DNA from 4 places in the Sulfobacillus thermosulfidooxidans genome. Region 2 is predicted to be linked to each of the others. Evidence: a T-box and tRNA genes for the amino acid it is inferred to sense, from the RefSeq annotation. Region 2 holds a T-box; the other regions hold tRNA genes.
What was found. A T-box is a leader RNA that pairs with one kind of tRNA and senses whether it is charged. The one in region 2 lies ahead of leuS (leucine--tRNA ligase), so its partner is inferred to be a tRNA-Leu.

Region 1 (3,188 bases), 150 kb from region 2:
ATAGAGGCATTTATGAAGAATGTTGACTGGGATGAAGTCAACAAGCGCCTCGAGAAATACCACATCTAAGTTGCTCGCATTAGCTATTGTCATCGCAAAAAAGCCCAGGATGATTCTGGGCTTTTTTGCATACACTTAGGCAGTGTGAGATTTTCTTGAAAAGCTTACAAGCCATATTGACAGTATGATAGATCCATTCATATACTTAACATCGTATTGACGAGTTTTCGTCAAAGTGCACGCTGTTTGTAAACTTACGAGGGGGATTATATGGTGAAAGCTGAGGATGTGTTACGAACTATACGGGAAAAGAATATTGAAATGATTGACGTGCATATCATTGACTTGCCGGGAACGTGGCAGCATGTGACAATACCGGTTAGTGAAGTTGATGAGGATACCTTTACTAATGGAATACCGTTTGACGGTTCCAGTCTTCGAGGTTTCCGCGGCATTGAAGAAAGTGACATGTTAATGATTCCTGATCCTGACACCGCTGTGGTGGATCCGTTTGCAACGGTGCCGACGTTGAGTTTGGTAGCGGATGTAACAGATCCTCAGCATGTTCCCTATCAACGTGACCCGCGCCGGATTGCACGGAACGCGGAAGAATATCTTAAGGCATCTGGAATTGCGGATGTGTCCTATTGGGGACCAGAAATTGAGTTTTTCATTTTTGATTCCGTCCGCTACATTAACCAAGGTTATCATGCGGCATATCAGGTCGATTCCTCCGAAGGATTTTGGAATTCCTTTGCGGAAGGCAGTCTAGGACACACCATCCGAACCAAAGAAGGGTACTTTCCTGTTCCACCCTTGGACAGCACAGCGGCCTTACGAACGGCCATGGTCAAAGCGTTACAAAGTGTAGGTATTCGCGTGGAAATGCACCACCACGAAGTCGCTACGGCCGGTCAAGGAGAGATCGACTTACGCTTTAACACCTTGACCAAACAGGCTGACACCGTGATGATGTACAAGTATGTATTGCGGAATGTCGCTCAGCAACATGGTAAGACCGTGACATTTATGCCCAAGCCCATTTATGGAGACAATGGCAATGGCATGCATGTTCACCAGTCCCTGTGGAAAGACAGCAAACCGTTATTTTACTCGGAAAATGGATATGCGCATATGTCACCGCTTGCATTAAGTTATATTGCCGGTATTTTAAAACATGCGCGGGCCATTTTAGCCTTTAGCAATCCCTCGACCAATAGTTATCGACGGTTGGTGCCCGGGTTTGAAGCTCCTGTGAACATTGTGTTTTCGCATGGAAACCGCTCAGCTGCTATTCGAATTCCTGTCAATGATCGTCCGCAAGCGAGCCGTATTGAATTCCGCACCCCCGATTCCACATCGAACCCCTACTTGGCATTTGCTGCGATGCTGATGGCAGGTCTTGATGGGATCCGGCAAGGTTTAGATCCGGTGAAGGAAGGCTTTGGGCCCTTAGACAAGAACATTTACGCACTAAGCAAGGCCGAACTTGCCAATATCCAAAGTGTGCCCGGTTCCTTGTCCGAATCACTTGATGCGTTAGAGCAAGATCATGCATTCTTATTGGAAGGCGGCGTATTCTCCGAAGATCTGATTCAAACATGGATCGATTACAAACGCGTCAACGAAGTGAATGCCGTTAATCTTCGACCGCACCCGATGGAATTCGAATTGTACTTTAACAGCTAAAACATTGTTAACAGGGCGCTTCCGGTTGGAAAGCGCCCTGTTTGTTATTGCCTATTGAGTTGGGAAAAAACCTGTGCTATAATAACCACGTTGTCGCCGAAGTGGCGGAATTGGCAGACGCGTACGACTCAAAATCGTATGAGGTCACCCTCGTGCCGGTTCAAGTCCGGCCTTCGGCACCAAATTTTAACGGCCATTTGGCCGTATTTTTTTTATGGCATTACCGTTTAATTTGTGTCGGCGAGGCGATTCGCGATGGTTAACAAGGTTTCATTAAATAATTCCGGCTGTTCAAGCATGACCAAATGACCACTATCCGCAATGGTATAAATGGGAATATCTGGCCATATGGTTAAAAATTCATTGGACAAGACTTCGGGTGTCATCCGGTCTTCGGCACCACGGATGAGAAAGGCAGGACCGGTATATTGCCCTAATACCGGGCGGCTATCAAACAGGCTACAGGCGGTTAACTCGTGTAAAATCCGGTCGGCCGAGACCGTTTCCAGTAGCCGGAGGTTCGTTTCATATAAGTTGGGATCAAAATGGCGGGCTAAGGACCACCGTGCGATGTTTTCCAGCGCTTGATGAGGGTGCGTCACTAATTGCTCCAGCAACTCAGGATTAACGGGTAAGCGTGGTCCCGTTCCAACCAACACGAGCGCTCTGACCGATTGAGGTTTTAGGATGGCCATCATTTGGGCTATGGCGCCTCCCATCGAGTGACCAACCACAATCGCTGGCTCATTGATCTGGGTTAGGCACCACTCGGCTAATGAGGTAATAAGGTGACTCGGTAAAATTTGTGGTCTGGCCGGCAAATCACAAAATTGGGAGGCAAAGGGCAGGCGATGTTGTCGGGACCAGGACCGGCTCGTCGAACCCGCTCCGTGAATGAATAGCCAAGGCACAGGCATTAGGCGCCACTCCTTTTGTCACTTGTTGGGCTGCAATGCGTTTGTTACCATAGTATATATCAGAGAAGGAGCTACAGGTGCGGATGCCGACCCAACTTTTAATTGATGGTCACAGTTTGTTGTTTCGAGCATATCATGCGTTATTGACACAAAATCTGCAAACGAAAGACGGAACGCCAACCGGCGCTATTCATGGTTTTTTGTCCATGGTTATCAAAGTCATCACAAATGAACACCCGGACCGGGTCATTATGGCCTATGACGGGCCTCATAAAACCTTCCGCCACGAACAATATCTTGAATATAAAGCCAACCGCGTGGAAAGCCCTGATGAATTTCGCCAACAAGTGCCGTTGGCGTTAGACATTGTGCGGCATTTAGGCATTCCCACGGTTATGGTCGATGGATTTGAAGCGGACGATGTGATTGGCACCTTGACTACACTAGGTCAACGTAAAGGATACCAGACCTTAATTGTGACGGGCGATCGCGACCTCCTACAACTGGTGGACAAAAACGTTATCGTGTTGCTCACCACGCGAACGGGCATTAGCGATTTAGATCGAATGGATGAAGTTAAAG
Region 2 (3,188 bases):
TAGTAATACCATGATGAATCAACAAACGTATCCATGGTATCTGTTTCTCTGGTAGCAGGTCCCTGACAAACCGGGCACGTCGTTTCCAGCCAGTCTTTAGCGCCCGCCAAGGGCGAAGCTCCCTGACCCGTGAACTCGACATTGGGCGGCAAAAGCACAGGCAATTGGTCCTTAGGAACGGGAACCGCCCCACATTTTGGACAATGAATGATGGGAATCGGCGCCCCCCAGTAGCGCTGCCGGGAAATCAACCAATCCCGCATGCGGTAACTAACTCGGGGCCCTCCTTTCCCCTGTTCTTTTAACGCACCCGCAATCGCAGCTTTCGCTTCCTGATTATCAAGCCCCGTAAAAGGTCCGGAATCCACTAATTTTCCCGGTCCACTATAGGCTTGCTGATCAAAGTCCTCGCCAGGATTTTCAGGTTGGACCACGACTTTCATGGGCAAGTGATATTTTTGTGCATACAAAAAGTCGCGCTGGTCGTGCGCCGGCACCCCCATAACCGCCCCGGTTCCATAATCGACCAATACATAATTCGCAATCCAGATTGGCAATTTCTCCCCGGTTAAGGGATGAATTGCGTAACTCCCCGTAAAAATGCCCCGTTTTTCCGTATTTTCGGCCGTTCGCTCAATATCGCTATGGACCCGTTCTTCCGCAATAAACTGCCGAACTTTATCGGCCTCCGGGTAATCCGCGATCAGTTGTTCAACCAACGGATGTTCCGGCGCAAGAACCACATAGGTAGCGCCATATAAGGTATCGGGGCGGGTTGTGAATACCGCTATCTGCTGGCCAATACTGGGCACATCAAAAACTACTTCGGCCCCAATGCTTTTTCCGATCCAATTTAATTGTTGGGTCTTAATTTCTTGCGGCCAGTCTAAAGCATCTAAGGAGGTTAAGAGCCGCTCCGCATAATCCGTAATACGGAAATACCACTGCGTCAAATCGCGCTTCGTCACTACCGAATCACAACGCCAACACAAGCCGTCCTCCACCTGTTCGTTGGCTAATACGGTTTCACAACTCGGACACCAATTGACTGCGCCTTCTTTTTGATAGGCTAATCCTCGTTCGTAAAACAACAAGAATAATTCTTGGGTAAAACGATAATATTCGGGTTCGGATGTGGTCACTTCACGCGACCAGTCGAATGACAAACCCATTTGTTTCATCTGTTGTTTCATGTACGCAATATTAGCCATCGTCGAAGTACGCGGCGGAATGCCGTTTTTAATGGCCGCATTTTCAGCTGGCATCCCAAAGGCATCCCAACCCATCGGGTGCAACACATTATAGCCTGCCATGCGCCGGTAGCGGGCGATCACATCACCGAGCGTATAGACCCGCACATGGCCCATGTGCAGGTGCCCGGATGGATAGGGAAATTGCTCTAAACAATAAAATTTTTCTTTGTCAGAATCCCTTGTTTCGTACAGATGTTGGTCTTCCCAGATCTTTTGCCATTTTTCTTCGACCGCGCGCACATTATAGCGATCGGGCGAAGAAATCGTGGAAGATTGTCCTTCCTTGATCGTCATGGTGTTCCCTCCAATAAAAAAGCCCCTGTCTACGCAACAGGGACGAGAATTAACCCGCGGTACCACCCATTTTAGTGCTCTCAAAGCACTCTCTTAAACCAGCGATAACGAGCTGAATCGTAGCTTTCACACGGTGAGTCAAAGAATCTAATAGGACTAGCTCACACCATCCGCTAGCTCTCTGGTACCTTTCGGTTCTTTTAGGTCCGTGGTCATTAAGCTTCCTCTATTTTTATCAGGATAATTTTACCCTGAAATTCTCAACAAATGCAAATGCTCCACAAGTTCCCTGGTGGGATGCATAAAATCCTGGAATTTTTTTGGAAGGCAATAAAGGATTTCACCAGTTCGCAACGAAATGGCATAGATTAAATGTCGAAAGAGGTTGGAGGAGTCCAAAATGAATCAGACGGCAAATCGCTACCGCGACAATCTTTGGCCCGAGTGGTATCGTAGCAAGATTTTACATGCCGCTTTTCAGCCGATTGTGTCCTTGCGTGATGGTTCGGTATTAGCCTATGAAGGACTCAGTCGACCCCAGATGTCAGATGGCGAACCTGTTTCGGTCTTAGATCTTATGGCCTCTGCCGAAGGGCATGACGGTTTGCTCATGTTTGATCAACTGGCTTTTCAACAGATTCTTGATGCGTTTTGTCAGAGTGGCTGTCCTGACACATGGGTTCTCTTTATAAATATTTTGCCGAAAAGCCTGTTGAATCCGTTACCCTTCTTGCGTGCGTTACAACATTGCGACCAGATCAAACCGCAGCAAATCGTGCTGGAAATCTCGGAACGGGAAACTATTAGCGAAGGTGACCATAAACTGCACGATTACCTAGCGCCCTTTCGAGAAATGGGCATCCGCATTGCCTTAGATGATCTGGGTTCAGGGTATTCGGGATTAACTCGGCTCATTGAATTGCAGCCTGACTTTGCCAAAATCGATTTAAGCTTGGTCCGGGACGTAGATAAGAACCCTATCAAATTCGCCCTATTAGAAAGCACCGCTCGATTCGCCAAGAAAACGGCTGCCACTTCACTCATCGCTGAAGGCATTGAAACTTTTGCAGAACTGTACACCCTCCAAGAAATCGGAGTGGAATATGGTCAAGGTTATCTATTAGGAAAACCCGAAATGACATTTCATAGCACCTTAACCCCAGCTGATTTCACCAGGGCACCTCTTTTGAGACCGTCCCCTACCTACCAGCTCGACACTTTATTAACCACGACGCGAAGAATGGTTCAAGGTTTGGCTCACGGTGAAGGACGCTACACGTACTTACTGTCGTTAGCCAAAAAACTAACGGGTGCTGATGTCGTCGCCATATTTAAGGTGGAAGGCAATGACTTGCGCTATCTGGAATCAACCGAACGGCTCTCTCCCCAAGACGAGGCGTTCTTTACCCGTACTGTCATTCCCCAATCTTCGGCGTTATACCATTCCATTTTGACGAGAGAACCAACGATTTTTCAACAGCCAACCAATGGTCCGCGTATTTGGTCCGATCGTTTTCATATTCACTCAGCTATTGCCGTACCTATTTGTGACAATTTAGGGTGCTGGGGGCTTCTTCATTTGGGCTATCATGAACCGAATCAAATCCGCTCCGACCTCATTCATATGGCTCAAGGCATTGC
Region 3 (3,188 bases), on a different contig from region 2:
CCGCAACCTGATTGTAGTCGATGGGCTTACACGAACCGCCTCATTGCTTTCTACGCTCCGCACGGCTCTAGTTTTTGGGGAACTTCTGTTAGTGATGAGTAGCATATTAGCCGTCATTATCATTGTGCGCCAAGTCACTGAGCCTCTGCGATCCTTGGAGGAGGTGGCTGGCACGGTAACCCTAAACCGTAAGACCGGTCAGCACGTTGTTATTCCGTCCAACTTAACGGAAGTAGTCTCTTTGACGGAGTCATTTAATAGCATGCTGGATCGCCTTCTCAAGGCGCAAGAACGCGAGCGACAATTTATCAGTAATGCCGCTCATTCTCTTCGAACCCCTATCCACATTATTCGTGGTTACATCCACACCTTAACCCAATGGGCTCAGAATGACCCTCAAAGCCGGTCGCAGGCGCTAAAAGCGTTGGCACGGGAATCGCAGGCTATGGAAACCTTGGTGAATCGTCTTCTGCAATTATCTCGCATGGAGCAAGAGGATCCTCCTCCTTTGCATCCGCTGGAAGTGGTGCCTTACCTTCAAAAAATCCTGCCCAATTTACGGGATACGTGCCTTCATCATCCATTAACGCTAGATCTGACCGCGCAGGCGATACCAGATATTTTATCGGAGCCAGATCTTCTCGAGGCGGTACTGCGAATATTAGTGGAAAATGCCGATACCTATGCGGATGATAATACGACGGTAACATTATTCGTGATTCCTTTAACGACAACGCGCCGCGTTCGCATCGGGGTTTTAAACCAAGGACCTGGGATTTCTAAAGATACTCTCGCGCACCTTTTTGACCGTTTTTATCGGGCTGCACAACCTGCGTCGAGTCACCATTTTGGCTTAGGACTCGCGATTGCCAATAGTATCGTGTTGCGAATTAGAGGACATTGGGTCATCGAAAGTGAATCCCATCGCACCATCTTTGCTATTGACTTGCCTATGTCCTGAAAGGAATGCAGTGAGAAGATAAGGATTCAATGAAACAAAAACCACCGTCAATTGTTCACTGCAAACGACGAATCCGATTTTTTTCTTCCCAACGGATCTCGTGGAAATGTCATTGACCACGGTATCAAAGCGAATAACAAGATCGAGAGGTTTAAAAGGGCAGAAAATATCTACGAAGGATAAGTAAATCAGCGAATCCGACGATTTTACAGAATATGTGGGTATACTGAAGTCCTTCATTATTGCACTGAGCCCTCGCTTCAGTATGGGGAATCATGGTTTTCGATGTCAAAAAATGAAAAGTGCGAAATATCAAGGGGTATTTGTCTCGTGAGGAAGTCTGTGATAAAATGAAAAAGCAGTTGAGCTCGAACACAAATTTAATATGCGTCGGGATGGCGGAACTGGCAGACGCTTACGTTTGAGGGGCGTATGGAGCAATCCGTGGGGGTTCGAGTCCCCCTCCCGACACCAATTTATTAGGTGCACGCGATATTTTATTGTATAGCGTGTTTTTTTGTTGTGCGTTTCCTTTTGTGGTGCTATCGTGAAAAATGAGAAAAATAGCTTTTAATTTTTTGTTTTGACAAGGGTACAGGGTGCAGTGAACCTCGAATGCATCCCAGGACATAGTCAATGAAATATACAACAAAACTCATAAGTACCATCATAGTTTCGACAGCAATGCTATCCAGTTGTGGATTCTCTCGGCCGACGACACTTCGTCCCAACCGTTCGTGGAAGGCTGTGCAAATTTACCAGAACGGTCTTGATTCTTGGCGCATTATGATATTGCCGAGAGATGGAATGATGGCCACTTATCTAGGGAAAGCTCGTATAGGGTACTTGCATATCATTTTGTATTCAAGAAATCAGCACGAAACAAGCTGGCGTATGGGACCGACATTTACGTCGTTTCCTGGTGGAGGGAAGACGACCCAAGTAGCCTTTTTTAATATTCAACCATATTATCCTCGAAAGTCATTTAGGGGACAAGAAAAAGTCGTCTTGCAATGGCAGTTAGGAAATAAAGTTGAACATGGTTATGCCGTATTTGCAATAAGCTAAAATATAGTTAAGCAAAGAGACAAAGATGCTGTCCTCAACGATGAATCCATTGTCTTTCAAGACATACTTGGGTTTTGCTTGACATTACCGGTAATAGACTCATTGGCCTGCAGCAGAAAGAACCAGTCCTGGCATTTGGAGATCCAATGCCCCGTTCTCCGACGGAATACCGCCCCAATGAACCTCACTACTATAGGAACTGTCCTCTTCAACTCAAATCAACTGCCAGCGACCAATGTTATCAAAAATAGCGCTTCCTATGCGACCGGTCTGATAACGACACTCGAATAATTCGAGGCTCATTCTAGAAGCGATTTTTTGCCAATCTGGGACACAAATCATTCGTTGATTTTTTAAATGATATATAATTGCCCATGGCTGCCGCAGGGAGGGAAACAGGACTGTGCACATACCATTGGGTAGCGACAGCGAATATACGCATTTTTTTTGATGCATCAATGATGCGATTCGCCTTATGAACAAGCAGGCATAAGGGATAAGCAAGATCACCTGAAACTTCGCGCTATCCGTCAAGGTGTCGAATATACGGTTCTGACAGTGGAACTAGTGCTTCTTGCTGGCCTAAATGATTCAGTGTATTTACTCACAACGTCGCTGCAATGGTCATGGCATCTGCCTCCGTCTTCGGAGATGGCCCAAATCTTTTCATCGCAACAGCTAGATGCTCTCATTCGGGTCGAAGTCGCTGTTACGCAATTTTTTCTGATGTCTATGCGATGCAGACGGCATCTCGAACATTCGAACAAGCTGCTATCTCTGTTAATTCCACAGCCAACCAAAAAGTTCTGATTGGCCAGGTGAAGCAGATGATGCAACATGTATTGAACATCGTCGCGGAAGCCAACAAATCTGTGAGTTTGAAACAGGCCCACAGCGTCGAGAGCGTCAGGGAATGCCGAGGTTGTGATCATAATGATTTGTATAGGGCAAGACTTAGTTTCTTTTCTTGGAACGCCCCATCTGTGTTGGTGCCCGCTTATGATGCTCGTAACATCATAAGCAGGAAGTTCGCCCGAAAACGACTCCGCGTATCGATACTCCTCAACCGGCCGCTGTTTGCCAGTCTGTGACCCGACAGGAGACCATTTCGTTCTTCACATCATGCTTGCTGTAAAAATTCGGTAAGAGTTTAGCTCCA
Region 4 (3,188 bases), on a different contig from region 2:
GTACACAACCTGTGGATAACTTGGAGAGATTATGCAAATTGAAATTCGCGGACTCGAAAAATTATCATTTCGTGAACGGCAAGTGGTGGCTTTAAAGGAAACAGGAGTCTCCAGTGAAACCATCGCGAAACGGTTGGGCTTGTCGCCGGCGACAGTGGCAACGCTTTACAACCGGGCGAAAACCAAAGGGTATCAAGTCGTTCTGGTCATTAGTGGGGATCCGTTGGGCGTTATGGCCGCGGAGGATGAGGACGAGGAGGAGATTTAGTGGCTATTGCTGGACAAAAACGGGTACGCTTACGTTGGAATTGGAAGCGCTTTGTCACCGTGTTTGTGTTGGGGTATTTAAGTTTTTGGACCGTTCAATCGGGAATCCATATTTGGGTTTTGTGGCATGATGAACTGACGTTAAATCACAACATCCAAGCTGTGCAAACACAAAATGCAAAATTGCAACAGGATATTCAAGAACTAAAAAATCCGGTGATGGTTAAAAATATGATTACGGGAAAGATGGCCATTCCTGATCCGGCTCTCAGTCAACCGTAGAACTGTCGTAGTCACCAAAGCCATTTTTTGCTAAATGATAGTGAGTCTTTCAACCTTTTACCGATTGACAGTTATGACCTTGCATCTTATAATTAACGTTGTCGTGAGGCGAGTTGAGCTTTTATTTAGGAGGAAAATATAAGACGTATGCCGTCTGAACTTGAAGTAGGGCAGATCGTAGAAGGAACTGTGAGCGGTATTGCACCGTTTGGAGCTTTTGTTGTATTGCCCACCGGAAAGACTGGGCTGGTTCACATTTCGGAAGTGGCAGATGCATACGTTAAGGACATCAAAGATTATTTGAAAGAAAGTGACAAAGTTACGGTAAAGGTTCTCTCAATGGATCCTTCCGGGAAAATTGCACTTTCAATTCGTCAAGCTCAACCCAAGGCTCAACGAGAAACACCGTCACCACGTGATGCGGGACATCGTGAGCGCCGTGCTTCATCGCAAACATCTTTTGAAGATAAAATGCAACGGTTTATGAAAGATAGTGAGGACCGGTTGCAGGATTTACGAAGGAATACAGAATCTAAACGGGGCGGTCGTGGAGCGAGCCGCTAATTAGTCGCTAGTTAAATAACAATTTGCCGGGATGGCGGAATAGGCAGACGCAGAGGACTTAAAATCCTCCGGGCAGGGATGCTCGTACCGGTTCAAGTCCGGTTCCCGGCACCATTATACGCGTGATAAATGCGTTATTTTTTTATTTCTTAAAGTATTTCTCATTTTACCCTCTTATCCTTGAGATTGGAAATCATTCCATTTGCCACAAAAAAACCCGGTTGGTAATTTTTTATGGAGCTCCCCGAAGACAACCAAACCGTTTATTATGATTGATAGGGATAATGAGGGGGATACGCATCAATGATCAATCGTCAAAGCCGTAATCGCAGCATTGTGTTTATGGCCGTAATCACCGCATCCTTTGCCGTGGTGGGGACCCGATTTTGGTATTTGCAAGTCAAAGAAGGCAGTCATTACGAAGCCTTAGCGCAAGCTGACACCTTGCGTAAGCTACCGATTCCAGCACCCCGAGGTAACATTGTGACTGCGGACGGAAAGGTTGTGGCGACATCAAAACCGTCCTGGACACTATATTACCTCGCCAATGGGCAAAATATGCCCTCGTCCGAATTGACCTTGTTGGGCAAGGAATTAGGCGAGTCGCCTGCGTACTTGAGTCAGTTGATCAGTAAGCAAATTGCGCAGCTACCACCTTACGATCCGGTCGTGATTACCTCAGGACTTACGGCCAGTGAAATGACCAACATTGAAGAAAATATTAATGAACTGCCCAATTTGCGCATTCAACCCATTGCGGTCCGTTATTATCCCTACGGCAATTTGATGGGGAATATCATTGGTTATACGCAGCGTATCAATGCCCAGGAATATCAACAGCTGAAAAATAAAGGGTTTTCTATGACCTCGATTGTTGGTGCGGCGGGTTTGGAATATGAATACAATCAATATCTTCATGGCCATGCTGGTGGGGAATATGCAGAAGTGAACCGGCAAGGGCAACTTGTGAAGCTGCTCAGCCGTTCTGGTCCGACTCCAGGAGATACGCTGCATTTAACGATTAATTGGCGCCTGGAAGAAACGGCACAAAACTCCTTAGCGTATGTGATGAAAGCCATGCGACATTCTACCGTAGGCTTTTCACACAGTGCGGGCGCAGTGCAAGGGGCTGTGATTGCCATGAATCCCAATAATGGCGATATCTTGGCAATGGCGAGTTTACCGACTTATAATCCCAATAAGTTATTGCCGACAAATCCCAAAGAATATAGTAGCTATTACAATAAGTTAGCCACCAGCCCCTTAGCCAAAATGGGCATTAGCCCTTTCATTGATGAAGCCATTTCGGGGTGGTTTGCACCGGGATCGGTATTTAAACCGATTATGGCTGTAGCCGCCTTGGCTTCGGGAGTCATAACTCCCACCACCGAAATCTACGATCCCGGCTACTTTCCTAAAGATCGCGCTTTTGGCAACTGGTATGCTCCTGGTTTTGGCTGGTTGAATGTTGAGCAGGCTTTAGGACTGTCTGATGACGTGTTTTTCTACACCTTGGGTTATGACATGGGCATCAATACGATGGACAAATGGATGCGGAAGTTCTTGTTGAATAAACCCACGCACATTGATTTACCAGGAGAGATCACGAGTCAAATTCCCACACCCGCTCGTTTAGCCGCATCAGGACAAGGCCCTTGGACCTGGGGATGGAATTTGAATACTGTGATTGGCCAAGGTATTGCCCGCTATACCCTGATTGCATTGGCTCGTGCTGACGCGGCCATTGCCAATGGCGGGACCTTGTATTGGCCACATTTGGTGAGCGAAATTACCACGCCTTCGGGCAAAGTCGTGAAAAAGTTTAACCCAGTAGTCCAAGGAAAAATTAATTTACCCTATTCTATCTGGCATGCTGTGCACCAGGGCATGGATATGTCTGCACAAGATCCCGATATTGCTAAAGGCGTCTCGGGAACCGGTTATGGCGCGTTAGCGGGGCTTCCGGTACCCGTCGCATCGAAAACGGGGACGGCTCAGGTCGTGGGGCAGTCAAATAATTACAACGCCTTCTTCTTGACTTATGGTCCCATGCCGCATCCTCAAATTTTGATTCT

Region 1: it encodes a tRNA-Leu, which carries the amino acid that the T-box ahead of leuS (leucine--tRNA ligase) is inferred to sense. The anticodon was not compared.
Region 3: it encodes a tRNA-Leu, which carries the amino acid that the T-box ahead of leuS (leucine--tRNA ligase) is inferred to sense. The anticodon was not compared.
Region 4: it encodes a tRNA-Leu, which carries the amino acid that the T-box ahead of leuS (leucine--tRNA ligase) is inferred to sense. The anticodon was not compared.

Annotation. Positions count from the first base shown of each region.
Region 1 is NZ_LGRO01000002.1:248,166-251,353, reverse strand. Features, by position in the region: gene AOA63_RS16755 (superoxide dismutase) at 1-69, shown strand, start outside; gene glnA (type I glutamate--ammonia ligase) at 271-1,689, shown strand; tRNA gene AOA63_RS16745 (tRNA-Leu) at 1,785-1,871, shown strand; gene AOA63_RS16740 (alpha/beta fold hydrolase) at 1,917-2,606, opposite strand; gene polA (DNA polymerase I) at 2,690-3,188, shown strand, end outside.
Region 2 is NZ_LGRO01000002.1:399,365-402,552, forward strand. Features, by position in the region: gene leuS (leucine--tRNA ligase) at 1-1,547, opposite strand, end outside; T-box leader at 1,583-1,772, opposite strand; gene AOA63_RS17470 (EAL domain-containing protein) at 1,948-3,188, shown strand, end outside.
Region 3 is NZ_LGRO01000001.1:1,728,722-1,731,909, reverse strand. Features, by position in the region: gene AOA63_RS08735 (sensor histidine kinase) at 1-961, shown strand, start outside; tRNA gene AOA63_RS08730 (tRNA-Leu) at 1,351-1,435, shown strand; gene AOA63_RS20030 (hypothetical protein) at 1,769-2,029, shown strand.
Region 4 is NZ_LGRO01000001.1:2,022,346-2,025,533, reverse strand. Features, by position in the region: gene AOA63_RS09985 (sigma factor-like helix-turn-helix DNA-binding protein) at 32-268, shown strand; gene AOA63_RS09980 (hypothetical protein) at 268-549, shown strand; gene AOA63_RS09975 (S1 RNA-binding domain-containing protein) at 697-1,113, shown strand; tRNA gene AOA63_RS09970 (tRNA-Leu) at 1,139-1,227, shown strand; gene mrdA (penicillin-binding protein 2) at 1,417-3,188, shown strand, end outside.